Regions from separate parts of the Paenibacillus terrisolis genome, predicted to be linked through region 1. Evidence: predicted binding sites of a transcription regulator. Region 1 holds the regulator's gene; the other holds the start of a gene.
The links. The regulator Rex, encoded in region 1, represses fermentation and respiration genes when NADH is low (regulators of the CRP and FNR family bind a similar motif). The targets are predictions, from matches to a motif close to TTGTGAAATATTTCACAA.

Region 1 (7,800 bases):
GACCCCAATCAGCAACACAAGGCCGGCCATGAGAGGCGTTCCCCGCTTGGCCTGATGGTCGGGAGGCAGCTCTGAACGAATGGGTTGCGTCAGTTTAAGGATGCGCAAAACACGAATAAGCAGTGGCGTGAACATCGCTACCAGCAAAAAGGATAGACCGGATATGCTCAAAATTCCCGACATATCTCCACCGCCTTTAAGTAAATTATGAACCTCCGAAGGATAGGTTTGCCCTCATCAACCAGCAAAAGCGTCTGAGTATCAACCTGTCAGCCTTGTACTAAAATAGTACGTCACTCTAACTCTATAGATGAATCATCGCTATAAATTGTTCGCCAAATTTGTAATTCCATGAATGCCGGTTGATCAACAAACATCAATAACAAAGGAGTTAAGCAACTTATTCTCGATGCCTAACTCCTCGGTCATTGCCATATCCATTTTCAGGCAGCTAAAACGTCTGCTTACCTCGATCCTTACCGATTCGGCAGAGTAAATATCTCATCCAGCGGCTGGCCGGTGGCGAAGTCAAAAAAGCGGTAATAATGATGGTCCTTTTCTTTGTAGAACAGCTGCCACACGAGCTGCTCGTTATAAATGCCCGGCATGAGCCGAACAACCTTGATGCCCGGGAACTGCTCTTTAATGACCGCGCGGATTTGGCTTTCCGACTTGCCTTCGGACATCGGCTTAACGATCGCGTCTTTGCTGTCCCGAAGCCACACCATTTCATCCTGTCCCGACTCGTTTTTGCCTTCCACGACCCAGATCACTTCGTCCCAGACCGACTTCCACACCTGTTTCGCTTCGGTTAGGTCCGTCTCCCGCTTGGCCTCGCGGATAGCGGTGTTCTCGGCTTTCCACGTATCCTCATGAATGTATACATAAAAGCGGTTAAGGCCAATGATCACAAGCAGCAGGAGTATGATCGAGAGCAGGATCCATTTGGTTCTGTTCTTCAACCTTCTCTTCCTTTCCCCTGGTTGACGGCTTAAGCGGAGATCTCTCGGCTCACGTCCCCTCGTTTGCTAGCGGGCGAGCAGCCCTTCAAAAGCCGCCTGGGCCTCGTAACGCACCCGTTCCTCGTCGAGCGTCAGACAGGCGCCATGCTTGATCACCTGTTTGCCGTTGACCCATACATGTTCAACATCCTTCGGGCTCGCCGAGTAGACGATATGGGAAATAAAATCGATCTTCGGTATGAAATGGGCCTGCTCCGTGTTAACGGCGATAAAGTCCGCTTTCATGCCCGCGGCCAGTTTCCCTGTATTGGGCAGGAACACCGACTTTGCGCCGTACTCCGTTCCCATCTTGAGCGCTTCTATGGCAGGCACAGCGGTAGGGTCACCGGAAACGCCTTTGTGGATCAAAGCCGCCAGGCGAATCTCCTCGATCATATCGAGGTTGTTATTGCTTGCCGCGCCGTCCGTCCCAAGGGAGACGACGACCCCTTTTTGCAGCAGTTCCGGCACACGGGCAACCCCGCTCGCAAGCTTCAAATTGCTGCCCGGATTATGGGAAATGGCCACGTCATGCGCAGCCAGAATCTCAATTTCCTCATCGGTCAAATGCACCGCATGGGCAAGCAGCGTCGGCCGTGAGAACATCCCGAGATTCAGCAGGTGCTGGACCGGACGAACACCGTAATCGGCCACGTTTTGCTCCACTTCCGCCCTCGTTTCGGACATATGCGTATGCATCGGCAGGTCGAGATCATGCGCCGCCTGTACAAACTTTTCGATATAATCCGGCGGGCAAGTGTAGGGAGCGTGCGGCGACAGCATCGTTGTGATTCGGCCGTCCGCTTTGCCGTTCCAATTCACCGCAAAATCGACCGCTTCCTTCAGCTTCATGTCCTGCACGTCCGGCGGGCACAACCCAATCGCTCCGCGCATCAATACGCCGCGAATTCCGGATTCTTCCACCACTTTGGCCACTTCATCCATGTGATCGTACATATCGAGGAAGGTCGTCGTTCCGCCCTTCAGCATTTCCAGGACGGACAGCGCCGTCCCGGCATGCACGTCGCTTGCGGTAAACTTGGCTTCCATCGGCCATACTTTCTCCTGAAGCCAAGTTTGCAGCACCATATCGTCCCCGTAACCGCGAAGCAGCGACATCGCCGCATGGCCGTGAGTGTTGATCAGACCGGGCAGGAACAACAGGCCTTTTCCGTCAAAGGTCTCTGCGCCTTCCACGCCTTCCGGGCGCTGCTCCCCAATGTACGTAATCATATCGCCTTCAACCAGCATATATCCGTGAATCACGGGACGACCTTCGTCCAAAACGGCGAAGGTCCCGTTTTTAATTAACCACTTACGACTCATAAACGGCTTGTTCCTTTCCATTTTCCAAATAATACGCCAAGCTGAGCAGATCCGTCGTAAAATCGGCCGCGTGAATTCTTACTTCCGACGGCACTTTCAGGATCGTTGGCGCGAAGTTGAGAATCGCTCCGATTCCGGCGGCAACCAGCTGATCCGCAACGCGTTGAGCTTCAAAATCCGGCACGGTGATAATCCCAATGCGCACATGCTTCTCGCGAACCGTTTCAACGAGCTCATCGATCGGCTGAATCGTAATGTTGTTGATCTGCTTGCCGATTTTGGCCGGAGAAGCGTCGAACACCGCTACGATTTTCATATTGTCCTTCAGATAAGCATTATAATTGGAAAGCGCCTGACCAAGATTACCGGCACCCACCAAAGCTACGTTGATTTGCTGGTCCAGATTTAAGATTTGCTGGATTTTTTCGATCAGATAAGCCACATCGTAACCGATGCCCTTGCGTCCGAAATCGCCGAAATAAGCGAGATCCTTGCGAATTTGCGCCGGATTGAGATCCAGCTTCTGGCCCAGTTCCTGCGAGGATACCGTTGGCACCTCGCGACGGCTCAATTCATTTAAAAAACGCAGATATACCGGCAATCTTCGAACAACGGCATCGGAAATTTTATCAGATTTCATACATTTTTCCCCCTCATTTGGCGCGAGTATGAACCGCAAAGCTTATTGCGGCTCACCGGCATTGAGCCATTCCGAAATGCGCGGAACCATTTGCCCGAGGGGCATATGCTCCATCTTCGGTCCGGGTAAAGAATATAAAAAATACTTTCCGTAGTAGGATTCCAAGATGCGGGTATCATAAACAACCACGATGCCGCGATCCTGCGACGAGCGGACAAGCCGGCCGAATCCCTGCTTGAAGCGGATGACCGCCTGCGGCACGGACAGCTTCATAAAAGGATTTTTCTTCTCCCGCTGAAGCCGTTCGCTCTTCGCCTCCACGAGCGGATGGTTGGGGGGCTGGAAGGGCAGACGGACAATGGCCAGGCTCGTCAAAGCTTCGCCGGGGATATCGACCCCTTCCCAAAAACTGCTGGTGCCAAGCAGCACGGATGCGTTTTGGCCTTGGAAACGGCGGGTCAGCTTGGTGCGGCTGCCGCTGTCCATCCCTTGACCGATGACGGTAATACCTTGCTCCGACAAAAGGTCCTTTAGTGGATCGTATACCTGCCTCAGCATGCGGTAAGAAGTAAACAGCACCAGCATGCGTCCCTGCGTAGCGACAGCCGTATCCGCCAGCGATCGCACCAGCGTACTGACGAAATGATCGTCTCCCACGCTTCCCTTGACGCTTGGGAAGTCCCGCGGGATGACCAGCAGCGCCTGATCCCGGTAGTTAAACGGCGAAGGGAGCATCGATGTCAACAGCCTGTCTTCGGAGGCAGCCTCCGTTAGTCCCAACTGCTCAATCATATATTGAAACGATTTATCGACGGAAAGAGTTGCCGAAGTCATCACAACGCTTTTTTTCTTGTCGAAAAAATACTCCTTCAGCTGAGCGCTTACATCGATCGGCACGGCGTAAATTTGCAGCGAGCGGCTGCGGTAATTCCCGTTTCCTTCGATCCAATATACCGTTTCTTCATTCTCCAGCTTCATAAAGAAGCGCAGCGACTCGCGTTCGCTCGCCAAATCCTTGAACAATCCGCTGATATCCGTTAACAGGCTTTCGGAGCCGAAATCGTCCTGCTCTTCCCGGATCTGGCTCAGCATCCGTTCTCCCTGGCGAAGCACGTCTCCGAGCGTGACGTAAATCTGATTCTCCAGCGCCGCAAGCGAATCCCAGTCCTTGGGCTTCTTATGCGGAAGCAGCCGGTAAACGAATTGTCCCGGGTCGCCCGGAGCGGCGTCGCTCCGCTCCGGCATTAGCGCGAAGAGCAGATCGCTCAGCTTGTCCCAGCTCTCCTTCACATCCACCAGCGAGGGATAAATATTGTCGATGACGGAACACCACTGGAGCGAATTTTCATTTGCCGCGCTTTGTAGCGCCATTCTAAGATTAGCCAACTGCCCTGTTTTGCTGTCCTTGAACAGCCGGGTCAACGTGTGAACGACCGTAAAATATTTCATATGAAGGCCAAGATGCTTGCCGGCCACATCTTCCAGATGATGCGCTTCGTCGATCACCAGCCGCTCGTAGCCGGGCAAAAGCTGATGTCCCGCCTGAATGTCCGTAAACAATTTAGAATGGTTCGTAATGACCACATCCGCAACCCCGGCTTCATGCTTGGCCCTATGGTAGAAGCACTTGCGGAACCACGGGCAATTGCGGCCCAGGCACGAATCCGATTCGCTCGCAACCGTTTCCCAAAAATCGCCGCCGCGGTTTCCCAGGTTGAGCTCTTCGTCGTCCCCGTTTTCCGTTTGCGTCAGCCACACAATCATTTGCGCGGCCGTCATCACCTCTTCTTTTGGCGTCGCAAAATCCCTTTTGTTAACTTTATGTTCAAATTTGCGCAAGCACAAATAATGCTGCCTTCCTTTAAACACCGCCGCCCGAAACGGAAAAGGAACCGCTTCCGTCAAAAGCGGAACATCCCTCTCCCTTAGCTGTTCCTGAAGATTGATGGTGTGCGTGCTGATCATGACCTTCTCGTCGTTTTTGACGCTGTGATAAATGGCGGGCAGAAGATAGCCGAGCGATTTTCCCGTTCCGGTACCGGCTTCCACCAGCAGATGCTTATCTTCGGCAAACGCCTGCATCACTTCTTCCAGCATCATGTTCTGCGCTTCGCGCTCTTCGTATTGGGGCAGTCTTTCTTTAAGCCGTTCCCGCACCTGCTCCATGAATTGTCCGAAGCTTAGGTCTTCCAGCGGATTGTAAGCCGCAGGATCCCGGGGAGGTTCGATATCCAGCCAATCTTCTACGCGCAAGGCGAACTGGCGATAGTAGGTAAACCCGGCGGCGTTCGGCTCGGTTTCCTGCTCCTTAAGCTGAACCATGGCGTCAAAAAACCAGCCCAAATCGCTGTCTTCCCCAGCGAACAGATTGGATAACCGCTGCAGAGTCAGCAAGGGCAGACCGGATATTTCCTCAAGACATTTGAGGAAAATCAACGCTGTTGCAAGTGCGTCGCTGTCCGCCTGATGAGGACGTTCATGCTGCACTTCGAACTCCGAGGCGACAAGGCCAAGCTGGTAAGAAGTCAGCGAAGGAAACAGGATTTTCAAAAAATCCATTGTATCTAGGATACGTCCAGTAAAGGGCAGATATCCCGTTTTATCTAAAGCGCTCTGCAAATAGTTGAAATCAAAGGCTACGTTATGGCCAACGAGAACAACATCGTCGAGGAGCGGAACCATCTCCATCATCACATCGTCCAAACCCGGGGCATCTTTGACGTCGTCTTCGGTGATCCCCGTAAGCCCCGTTATGAACGGGGGAATCGGAATACCCGGATTGACAAAGGAATGATACACTTGGGAGACGGTTAAATCTGGTTCTATAATGGCAAGCCCAACCTGAATGATTTCATCGGTGGACTGGTTACCCGTCGTTTCGAAATCGAGTACAGCATATTTCATTGCGCTCATAAGTCCCTTTCATTCCATTCTCAATTATCAGCATAACAGAAGAATGACAATTTGAAAATTGATGGGGGAAGAATATGTAATTATAATCACAAAAGAAAAGCAATGCGCCCGCTCCGTTGAGCGGAAAAACGCATTGCTTCTAGGGCAGATGATTTTACAATAATGAAGTCAGTTCATTGCCATAATACAGCTTCCCGGAACTATGCATACAGGCCTCCAAATTGGCCAAAGGTTCGGGAAGGGACGGATCGCTTTGATGGGCCAGCATGAAATATTCCTTTGCTTTGGCGCGGATTCCTTTCTGGGCTTCGATGCAACCCAAAGCGTTGTAAATGATGGAACGAAGCCTTTTGCTGGTAGCCGTTCCAAGCACGCGCTGAAACTGAACCGCCGCCGATTCGCTTTTGCCCATATGCAAATAACACATTGCCAAATAAGTCCGCCCGATAAAACTGTCGGGAAATTGCAGCAGCACCTGCTCAAACTGATTTAATGCCTGCGGGAACATAAGCAGCTTGTAGTAGCCCTGCCCCTTGACATAAGCATCCGTGTTCATTTCGGGCATAGCCGGTTCTTCCCCGCCGTCAAGATTGCCCCATCTTTGCCGCATGATTCCCATCTTTTCTTCAAACCCAAGCCATTCCTCGATAATTCCGTCGCTCATATGTTTCAGAAGATGCCATTTTTCGGCGAGCTCCTGCTTTTGGGCTCCTTGAGCGAGCGGATAACGCTGAGCGATGTCATCCAACATTTCATTCATTTCCGCAAATACATGCTGAAACATCATTCGCATCCCACCCTTAACGAAAATGAAATCAGTGCGAGCCTTACATTCATTTTTTGTTCCGGGAGGGCATTTCATTCCCGCAGGCAGTAATTGCATAAAGGGCTGAGCGGGCTTGACGAAACGCTTGTTGTTAGCAAATATCAACTGTTAGCGAATGGTCGCATGCAGTTCCTGCTGCGCTTTTTCCACCGGGCGATTGTTTTCATCCACGAAGACGACAGTCGGCTTATGGCTTCTCAGCTCTTCGGCGGACATTTGGGCGTATGAGATGATGATGACATTATCCCCGGGCTGCACGAGCCGCGCCGCCGCGCCGTTCAAACAAATGACCCCGCTGTCTCTTGGCCCCGGAATGACGTAAGTTTCCAAGCGGGCTCCGTTATTGTTGTTTACGATTTGCACTTTCTCGTTTTCAAGCAGATCGGCCGCTTCCATCAAAGCTTCATCAATCGTGATACTGCCGACGTAATTCAGGTTGGCCTCCGTGACGGTGGCGCGGTGAATTTTGGATTTCATCATCGTTCTATACATAAAGAGCCACCGCTTTCTTCGTTAAAATGACGTTATCGATAAGCCTTGTTTTGCCGAACTTTACGGCCACGGCGATCAAAATTTCCGAGCCGGCATGGTCCAGCCGCTCGGAATCTTCCAACGGACGCAGTCCCGGAAACTCGGTAACTTCAACGTAATCGATATCGGCCAGCGGTTCGGACTGAATCGCACTGCGCAATTCTTCACGAAGCTGTCCCGCCGTTACGGAATCGAGCTCCACTGCTTTTACTTTCGCTTCACGCAGGCTTTTGGAAAGAATCAACGCTGCCTGGCGTTCTTCAGCGCTTAGGTATACGTTGCGGGAACTGAGCGCAAGACCGTCGCTTTCCCGAACGATTGGGCAGGGCACGATTTTGACGTCAAGGTTGAGATCCCGGACCATTTGCGCGATAACCGCAACCTGCTGAGCATCCTTTTGCCCGAAATAAGCCTGATCCGGGTCGACGATGTGAAAGAGCTTGCCGACCACGGTCGTCACGCCGTCGAAGTGGCCTGGACGCGATGCGCCGCACAGGAGCGTCGTCAGTTCTTCGACCTTGATTTTCGTTTTGGTCGGGTGCGGATACATTTCCTGTACGCTT
Region 2 (7,800 bases), on a different contig from region 1:
TATGGGCTCGTAGCGCCTTTATTTGAGCAAGGCATGGTTCTGGCGAAGCATATCAGCGGTGTGGAGACAACTCCGTATGAAGGATCGGTCGTTTCGACCAAGCTCAAAATTTCCGGGGTGGATGTGTTCTCCACCGGAGAATTTATCGATGGACCCGAGCACACGATGATCAGCAGCAAAGACGATTGGAAACGCATGTACAAGAAAATATTGCTGAAGGACAATCATCTGGTTGGGGCCGTGCTGTTTGGCGATATTTCCGATTCGGCCGAGCTGCAGAAGCTGATCCGGCAAAACGCCGAGATGACGGATGAACTCTATGCTTCCTTGATGGGTTCGGGATGTACCGCCGGGAAAAAAGAAAAATCGGTGGAAACGATGCCCGATGACGAAATTGTTTGCGGCTGCAACGGCGTAACGAAAGGCACGATCGTGGACGTTATCACCAATCAGGGATTGACCACGGTGGACGAGATCAAGGCTTGCACCGGGGCGACCCGTTCCTGCGGCGGCTGTAAACCGGTTGTCGAGCAGATTTTGCAGTATGTGCTTGGCGACGGATTCAAGTCGGCGGCCAAACAGGGAATCTGCGGCTGCACGACGCTTGGCCGGGATGAGATCGTTGCAGAGATCAATGCCAAAGGCTTGCGGACGACCAAGGAAGTGATGAACGTCCTTGGCTGGACTCAGCCGGAGGGCTGTTCCAAATGCCGCCCGGCGATCAACTATTATCTCGGGATGATTTACCCGGATACCCACGAGGACGAGAAAGAATCGCGTTTCGTCAACGAGCGCATGAACGCCAATATTCAGAAAGACGGAACCTATACCGTCGTTCCGCGGATGTACGGCGGTGTGACGACGCCGGAGGATTTGAAGAAAATCGCCGACGTATCGCTGAAATATGATGTCAAAGTCGTCAAAGTCACAGGCGGGCAACGGCTGGATTTGATCGGAGTGAAAAAAGAGGATCTTCCGAAGGTGTGGGAAGAGCTCGCTATGCCGTCCGGGTATGCATACGCCAAATCGCTGCGCACCGTTAAAACCTGTGTAGGCTCGCAGTTCTGCCGCTTCGGCACTCAGGATTCGATGGGAATGGGCGCGCTGTTGGAACGCAAATTCGAACGGCTTGATTTTCCGGCCAAATTCAAAATGGCGGTCAACGGCTGTCCGCGCAACTGCGCCGAGTCGTGTACGAAGGACATTGGCATCGTAGGCAACGACGGCGGATGGGAGATTTTTATCGGCGGCAACGGAGGAATTAAGGCGCGCCTTGCCGACTCGCTCTGCAAAGTAAAAACCGACGAAGAACTTATTGAGCTGTGCGGAGCCATTATGCAGTATTACCGGGAAACGGGAAATTACCTGGAAAGAACCTCGGAGTGGGTGGAGCGGCTCGGTTTGGAGCACATCAAATCGGTTGTCGTGGACGATTCTGAAGCCCGTAAAGCATTGGCGGAACGGATCGAATTTGCTTTGAAGCAAGTGTCCGATCCCTGGAAAAAGATGCTGCAAGACGAGCCCGGTAGCGGCAAAATGTTTCACAGCCTTGAAATGGGCGAACGGCTGTAAAGGCGTTTGAAGGAAGTATGGTGCATGACGAAAGAACGGAAGGGAGAAAACGGCGCATGAGCAGTGAAATAGGCAAAGAAATCTATCGTCTGGCGGGAGCTTTGGAGGAATTTTTGGTGCAAATCGGCCGGGTTGTCGATCTCAGCGGCCGGCAGGTGGCGGTTTTTCGCGTTTCGGACGGCCGGGTATTTGCGGTGCTGAACCAAAGTCCGCATCCGAAGGGCGGGCCGTTGGCAGAGGGAATCGTATCAGGGCATTACCTGTATGATCCGCTGCACGATTGGAAAATCGATTTAACTACGGGATCGGTTCAGGCCCCCGACAATGGTCAGGTTCCGGTATTCCCGGTAAAGGTGGAAGAAGGACAGGTGTGGATCGCCGATTTTTGATTGGATCAATGCGATAAATGGTGAGGCGATCGCTTCTGGGGCGCTGCGGATATGGCGCCTTTCAAGCGCTGCGGTTTCCTCACAGTTGCACAGAAGAGGCCGGGCCTATGGGCGAAAAGTATACGGGCCGCCTTTAAAGCCGTGTTCCAATCCAATATAAATTCACGCAGGAACACGGCTTTAACAGCGGCTGATGCCCCATAGGCATGGCTTCCCAACACGCCAAAGTTTAGAGTTCGCTCACTAACACTACCATACATAGGCACAGCAAAAAACCGTCCATTCGCTTCCGAGGACGGTTTTGCTATAGGCACCCCCGGAAATGACGCGAATTCCGTACGTCAGATCCGGCAAATTTCATTTGGGCACAGCTCGCAGTGACAGATGTCCTGCAGCATCACAAGGTCTTTGATCACAATCATCCCGTTTTCATATTCCAGGGCATCTTTTTTCCGCAAATCGCTGAGCATACGGTTAACACTTTCGCGTGTGGCGCCGATCATGTTCGACAAGTCGGTGTGCGTAATCTTTTTGTTGATCAGAACCGTATCGCCATGCTGTTCGCCATACGTGTTGCTGAGGCGGATCAGCGTGGAGCAGAGAGCGCCCGGTTTGCCGTACATCATTAAATCGCGGAATTTCGTTTGAGTTAAGCGGTGATGGATTCCCATCCATTTCATGAAGTCGATGGCGAAATCGCAATGCTGGCAGATCATGATTTCGAGATCTTTTTGCTCGATGACGCCGATTTCGCTGTCTTCGATCACTTCCGCGGTAAAGCTGTGTTTGGTGCTGAAGAACGGATCGGCTTGGCCGACCATGTCTCCACGTCCATACATGTACAAAATCAGTTCCTTGCCTTCGTCGGTCGATTTCGTCAGTTTCACGCGACCGCGTTTGATATAAAACAGTTTATCGGAAAAATCACCTTCCCAGAACAAATGCGTCCCCTCAGGATATGCTTTGTCTTTCATGGTGACGAGAAGGCGGTTGAAGTTTTGCTCTGTAAAACAGCTGGTGTTGCCGCGGGGCAGGGTGGCATTTACGATTTCACTCATCATTGATTTCCCCTTTGTACTCCAAATTTTTCTGAAAATTTTAAATTAATTATATAACGATTATTTGATTTTGGGGTGGCTCTTAAGCCTGAAAAAGTGTCGAAATTTCAACATTGTGACTAAATTCACTTTGTAACTTGCTAAAGTAGGGTATTAGACAAGGAACGACAGCGTTTTTTGGATTTCGTCAAAATTCTGCCATGCCTTTCTCCACATGTAAAGTATAATTGAAAAAAAACACATGGCAAGTGAAAAATTTTCACTTTATTTAAAGTATGTGAAAAAATTCACTATACAAGTTAAGACCCGTATGCTATGATAAATCCATAAAGAGAAGCGCAAAGCTTCGTAAGGGCAGACAAGTAAGTGAAAATTTTCACTATTACAATTTTCCTTCACGCTTACTGGTTTGAACCTTTCTAAATCTTAGGAGGATGAGAGAAATGGCCGTTAAGAACGAAGTGGTGACGAAAGTTCAGCCAACTGCAGAAGATTACATCCAAGGCTTGATCGACAAGGCGAAAAAAGCATCCGAAGCTTTCATGAACATGGATCAAGAGCAAATCGACAACATTGTGCAAGCGATGGCTTTGGCGGGGCTTGACAAGCATATGCACCTCGCGAAACTGGCAATCGAAGAAACGGGTCGCGGCGTATATGAAGACAAGATCATCAAGAACATGTTCGCAACCGAGTACATTTTCCACAGCATCAAGAACGATAAGACGGTAGGCGTGATCGAAGACAACTCTTACGACAACTTCCAAAAAATCGCGGAACCGGTCGGCATCATCATGGGGATTACTCCGGTAACCAACCCGACTTCGACAACGATCTTCAAATCTCTGATCGCGATCAAAACTCGCAACCCGATCATTTTCGGATTCCATCCATCCGCCCAATCTTGCAGCACCGAAGCTGCGAAAATCCTGCTCGAAGCTGCCGTTAAGCATGGCGCTCCTGCGGACTGCATCCAATGGATCGAAAATCCGTCGATGGATCGTACAAACGCTTTGATGAATCATAAAGACATTGCCTGTATCCTGGCAACCGGCGGATCCGCTATGGTTAAAGCGGCTTACAGCTGCGGCAAACCGGCTCTCGGCGTAGGCCCTGGTAACGTGCCTTGCTTCATTGAAAAGACTGCCGATCTGGACCAAGCGGTGAACGACCTGATTCTCTCCAAAACGTTTGATAACGGCATGATCTGCGCTTCCGAACAAGCGGTTATTATTGAAGAACCGATCTTCGACCAAGTGAAAAAGAAAATGATCGCCAACGGCTGCTACTTCGTGAATAAAGACGAAGCTGCAAAATTGACCGCAGGCGCAATCATTGCCGATAAATGCGCGGTGAACCCGGCGATTGTTGGCCAATCGGCTACAAAGATCGCCGAAATGTGCGGGATCGACGTTCCGGCCGGAACGAAAATTCTGGTTGCTGAAATCGAAGGCGTAGGTCCGAAATTTCCGCTTTCCGCCGAAAAACTGAGCCCTGTGCTGGCATGCTACAAAGTGAAAAATGCGGATCAAGGCATCGAACGCGCTCTGGAAGTTGTTCAATTCGGCGGCATGGGTCACTCTTCGGTCATCCATTCGAACAATGAAGAAATCATTCAAAAATATTCCGATGCTATGCCTACCTGCCGTATCCTGGTAAACCAACCTTCTTCGCAAGGCGGTATCGGCGATATCTACAATACGAACCTGCCATCGCTGACTCTGGGCTGCGGATCTTACGGACGCAACTCGACATCGTCGAACGTAACGGCTATCAATCTGATCAACGTGAAAAGGGTGAACCGTCGTACCGTGAATATGCAATGGTTTAAAGTACCGAACAAGATCTACTTCGAAAAAGGCGCGACTCAATATCTTGCCAAAATGCCTGATATCACGCGTGTCCTGATTGTTACCGACCCTGTGATGGTGAAACTCGGATATGTTGAAAGAGTAGAACATTATCTGCGTGAGCGCCAAACTCCGGTAGCGATCGAAGTATTCTCGGACGTTGAACCGGATCCATCGACAACGACAGTTGAACGCGGTAGAGAATTGATGGAAAGATTCCAGCCGGACTGCATCATCGCACTCGGCGGGGGCTCGCCAATGGACGCCGCGAAGGGCATGTGGCTGTTCTATGAATATCCGGAAACCGATTTCCACAACCTGAAGCAAAAATTCATGGATATCCGCAAACGGATTTACAAATTCCCTCGTCTGGGTCAAAAAGCGAAATTCGTTGCGATCCCTACGACTTCGGGTACAGGTTCGGAAGTAACCTCGTTCGCGGTTATTACCGACAAAACCAACGGCAACACCAAATATCCTTTGGCTGACTACGAGTTGACTCCGGACGTTGCAATTATCGACCCTGAGTTCGTATACAGTTTGCCGAAAGCGGCCGTTGCCGACACCGGTATGGACGTTCTGACTCACGCCATCGAAGCTTATGTTTCGGTAATGGCTAACGACTACACGGACGGTCTCGCGATCAAAGCGATCCAACTCGTGTTCGAATGGCTGGAAAAATCGGCATTGCAAGCCGACAAACTGGCACGTGAAAAAATGCATAACGCATCGACACTTGCCGGTATGGCATTTGCCAACGCATTCCTGGGCATCAACCACAGCTTGGCGCACAAATGGGGCGGTAAATACCATACGCCGCACGGTCGTACCAACGCGATCCTGCTGCCGCACGTTATCCGCTACAACGCTAAGAAACCTACGAAATTTGCCGCATGGCCTAAATACACGAACTTTGTAGCCGACGAACGTTACGCCGAAATCGCCCGCATTCTGGGACTGCCGGCTCGTACGACCGAAGAAGGCGTGAAGAGCTTGATCAAAGCGGTTCGCGACCTGAACAAAAAACTCAGCATGCCGGAAACCTTCCAAGAACTTGGTTTCGACGCGAAAGAATTCGAAGCCGGCGTAGCGGAACTTGCTGACCGCGCATTTGAAGACCAATGCACCACAGCAAATCCTAAGCTGCCGCTGGTCACCGAGCTGGCTGATGTGTACCGCGACGCATTCTATGGAAGATTTGAAGAATAAGTGAACAGGTAAGTCGAGAAGAGTGACAAATATCACTTAGAGTGATATTTGTCACACTCTTTTTATGGTGGTTGAGCTATTATTACAGTATAAATGATCCCTCATAGATTTATGATGGAAAAGGATTCGGAACACGTGCTGTTCACAATTGTTGTCAAAGTTGTGAAAAGTATCACAAATTTTAAGGGATCATGAGGCGCGGGATATATCCTTCAAACCGCGTACTTCAAACTATATATATGGAGGGAATAAAGATGTCGGTGATGGAAAAAGAAACAACGGCAGTGCAAGACGCATGGAGAGGTTTTAAACCGGGCAAATGGATGAAAGAGGTTAACACCAAGGATTTCATCGATACGAACATCACGCCTTATGAAGGTAACGAATCTTTCTTGAAAGGTGCTACGGCGAACACCAAAGCATTGTGGGAAATCGTATCCGATCTGTCCAAGAAAGAAAGAGAAGCCGGCGGGGTGCTGGATGTTGACGTAAATACGCCATCCACAATTACTTCCCACGCTCCTGGCTTTTTGGACAAGGACAAAGAACAAATCGTAGGTGTACAAGGCTCCGCTCCTTTCCAACGCACGATCCGTCCTAACGGCGGCGTAAGAATGGTTATTACGGCTTGTAAAGCTTACGGCTTTGAATTGCCGGAAGAAATCGTAGACCTGTATACCAATGTTCGCAAAACACATAACCAAGGCGTATTTGATGCCTATACTGCAGAAATGAGAAATGCCCGTCATACCGGTATCATCACTGGTTTGCCAGATGCCTACGGCCGCGGTCGTATTATTGGCGACTATCGTCGTATAGCACTGTATGGCGTGGACTTCCTGATCAAACAAAAGCAACAAGAACATAAAGAACTCGAAGTTGACGTGATGGACGTTGACGTGATTCGTCTTCGCGAAGAACTGTCCGAACAAATCCGCGCTTTGGGCGAATTGAAACAACTCGGCGAAATGTACGGTTTTGATATTGCAAGACCTGCAAATACCGCTAAAGAAGCTTTCCAATGGCTGTATTTCGGTTACTTGGCAGCCGTTAAAGAACAAGATGGCGCTGCAATGTCCCTTGGCCGCGTATCTTCCTTCCTTGACGCCTACATCGAACGCGATCTTGCCGAAGGCGTTTTGACTGAAGAATCGGCTCAAGAACTGGTTGACCATTTCGTTATGAAATTGCGGATCGTTAAGTTCCTGAGAACTCCTGAATACAACGAACTGTATAGCGGCGACCCGACTTGGGTAACTGAGTCCATTGGCGGCATGTCCGTAAACGGAGTTACTCGCGTTACCAAGAACAGCTTCCGTTTCTTGCATACCCTGAAAAACCTGGGTCCTGCTCCGGAACCAAACCTTACGGTTCTTTGGTCCGAAAGATTGCCGGAAGCGTTCAAACAATTCTGCGCTAAAGTTTCGATCGAAACCAGCTCGATTCAATACGAAAACGACGATCTGATGCGTCCGATTTACGGCGACGACTACGGCATCGCTTGCTGCGTATCCGCAATGCGCATCGGTAAACAAATGCAATTCTTCGGAGCTCGCGCAAACTTGGCTAAATGCCTGCTGTACGCAATCAACGGCGGTAAGGATGAAAGATACGGTTCCCAAGTTGGTCCTGAATATCCGGCGATCACTTCCGAATATCTGGATTACGAAGAAGTGATGAAACGTTTCGTTCCTATGATGGAGTGGCTGGCTAAGCTTTATG

Region 2: a site for Rex is predicted at 3,295-3,312, ahead of adhE (bifunctional acetaldehyde-CoA/alcohol dehydrogenase). Genes of this name have one in related genera too.

What each region holds. Positions count from the first base shown of each region.
Region 1 covers NZ_JBKFGG010000012.1:20,152-27,951, reverse strand. The annotation lists gene mraY (phospho-N-acetylmuramoyl-pentapeptide-transferase) at 1-183, opposite strand, end outside; gene ACI48K_RS12350 (cell wall elongation regulator TseB-like domain-containing protein) at 477-962, opposite strand; gene ACI48K_RS12345 (amidohydrolase) at 1,029-2,327, opposite strand; gene ACI48K_RS12340 (redox-sensing transcriptional repressor Rex) at 2,317-2,967, opposite strand; gene dinG (ATP-dependent DNA helicase DinG) at 3,010-5,871, opposite strand; gene ACI48K_RS12330 (hypothetical protein) at 6,035-6,667, opposite strand; gene panD (aspartate 1-decarboxylase) at 6,815-7,198, opposite strand; gene panC (pantoate--beta-alanine ligase) at 7,191-7,800, opposite strand, start outside.
Region 2 covers NZ_JBKFGG010000005.1:321,944-329,743, forward strand. The annotation lists gene nirB (nitrite reductase large subunit NirB) at 1-1,572, shown strand, start outside; gene nirD (nitrite reductase small subunit NirD) at 1,629-1,961, shown strand; gene ACI48K_RS06820 (Crp/Fnr family transcriptional regulator) at 2,303-3,019, opposite strand; gene adhE (bifunctional acetaldehyde-CoA/alcohol dehydrogenase) at 3,463-6,078, shown strand; gene pflB (formate C-acetyltransferase) at 6,333-7,800, shown strand, end outside.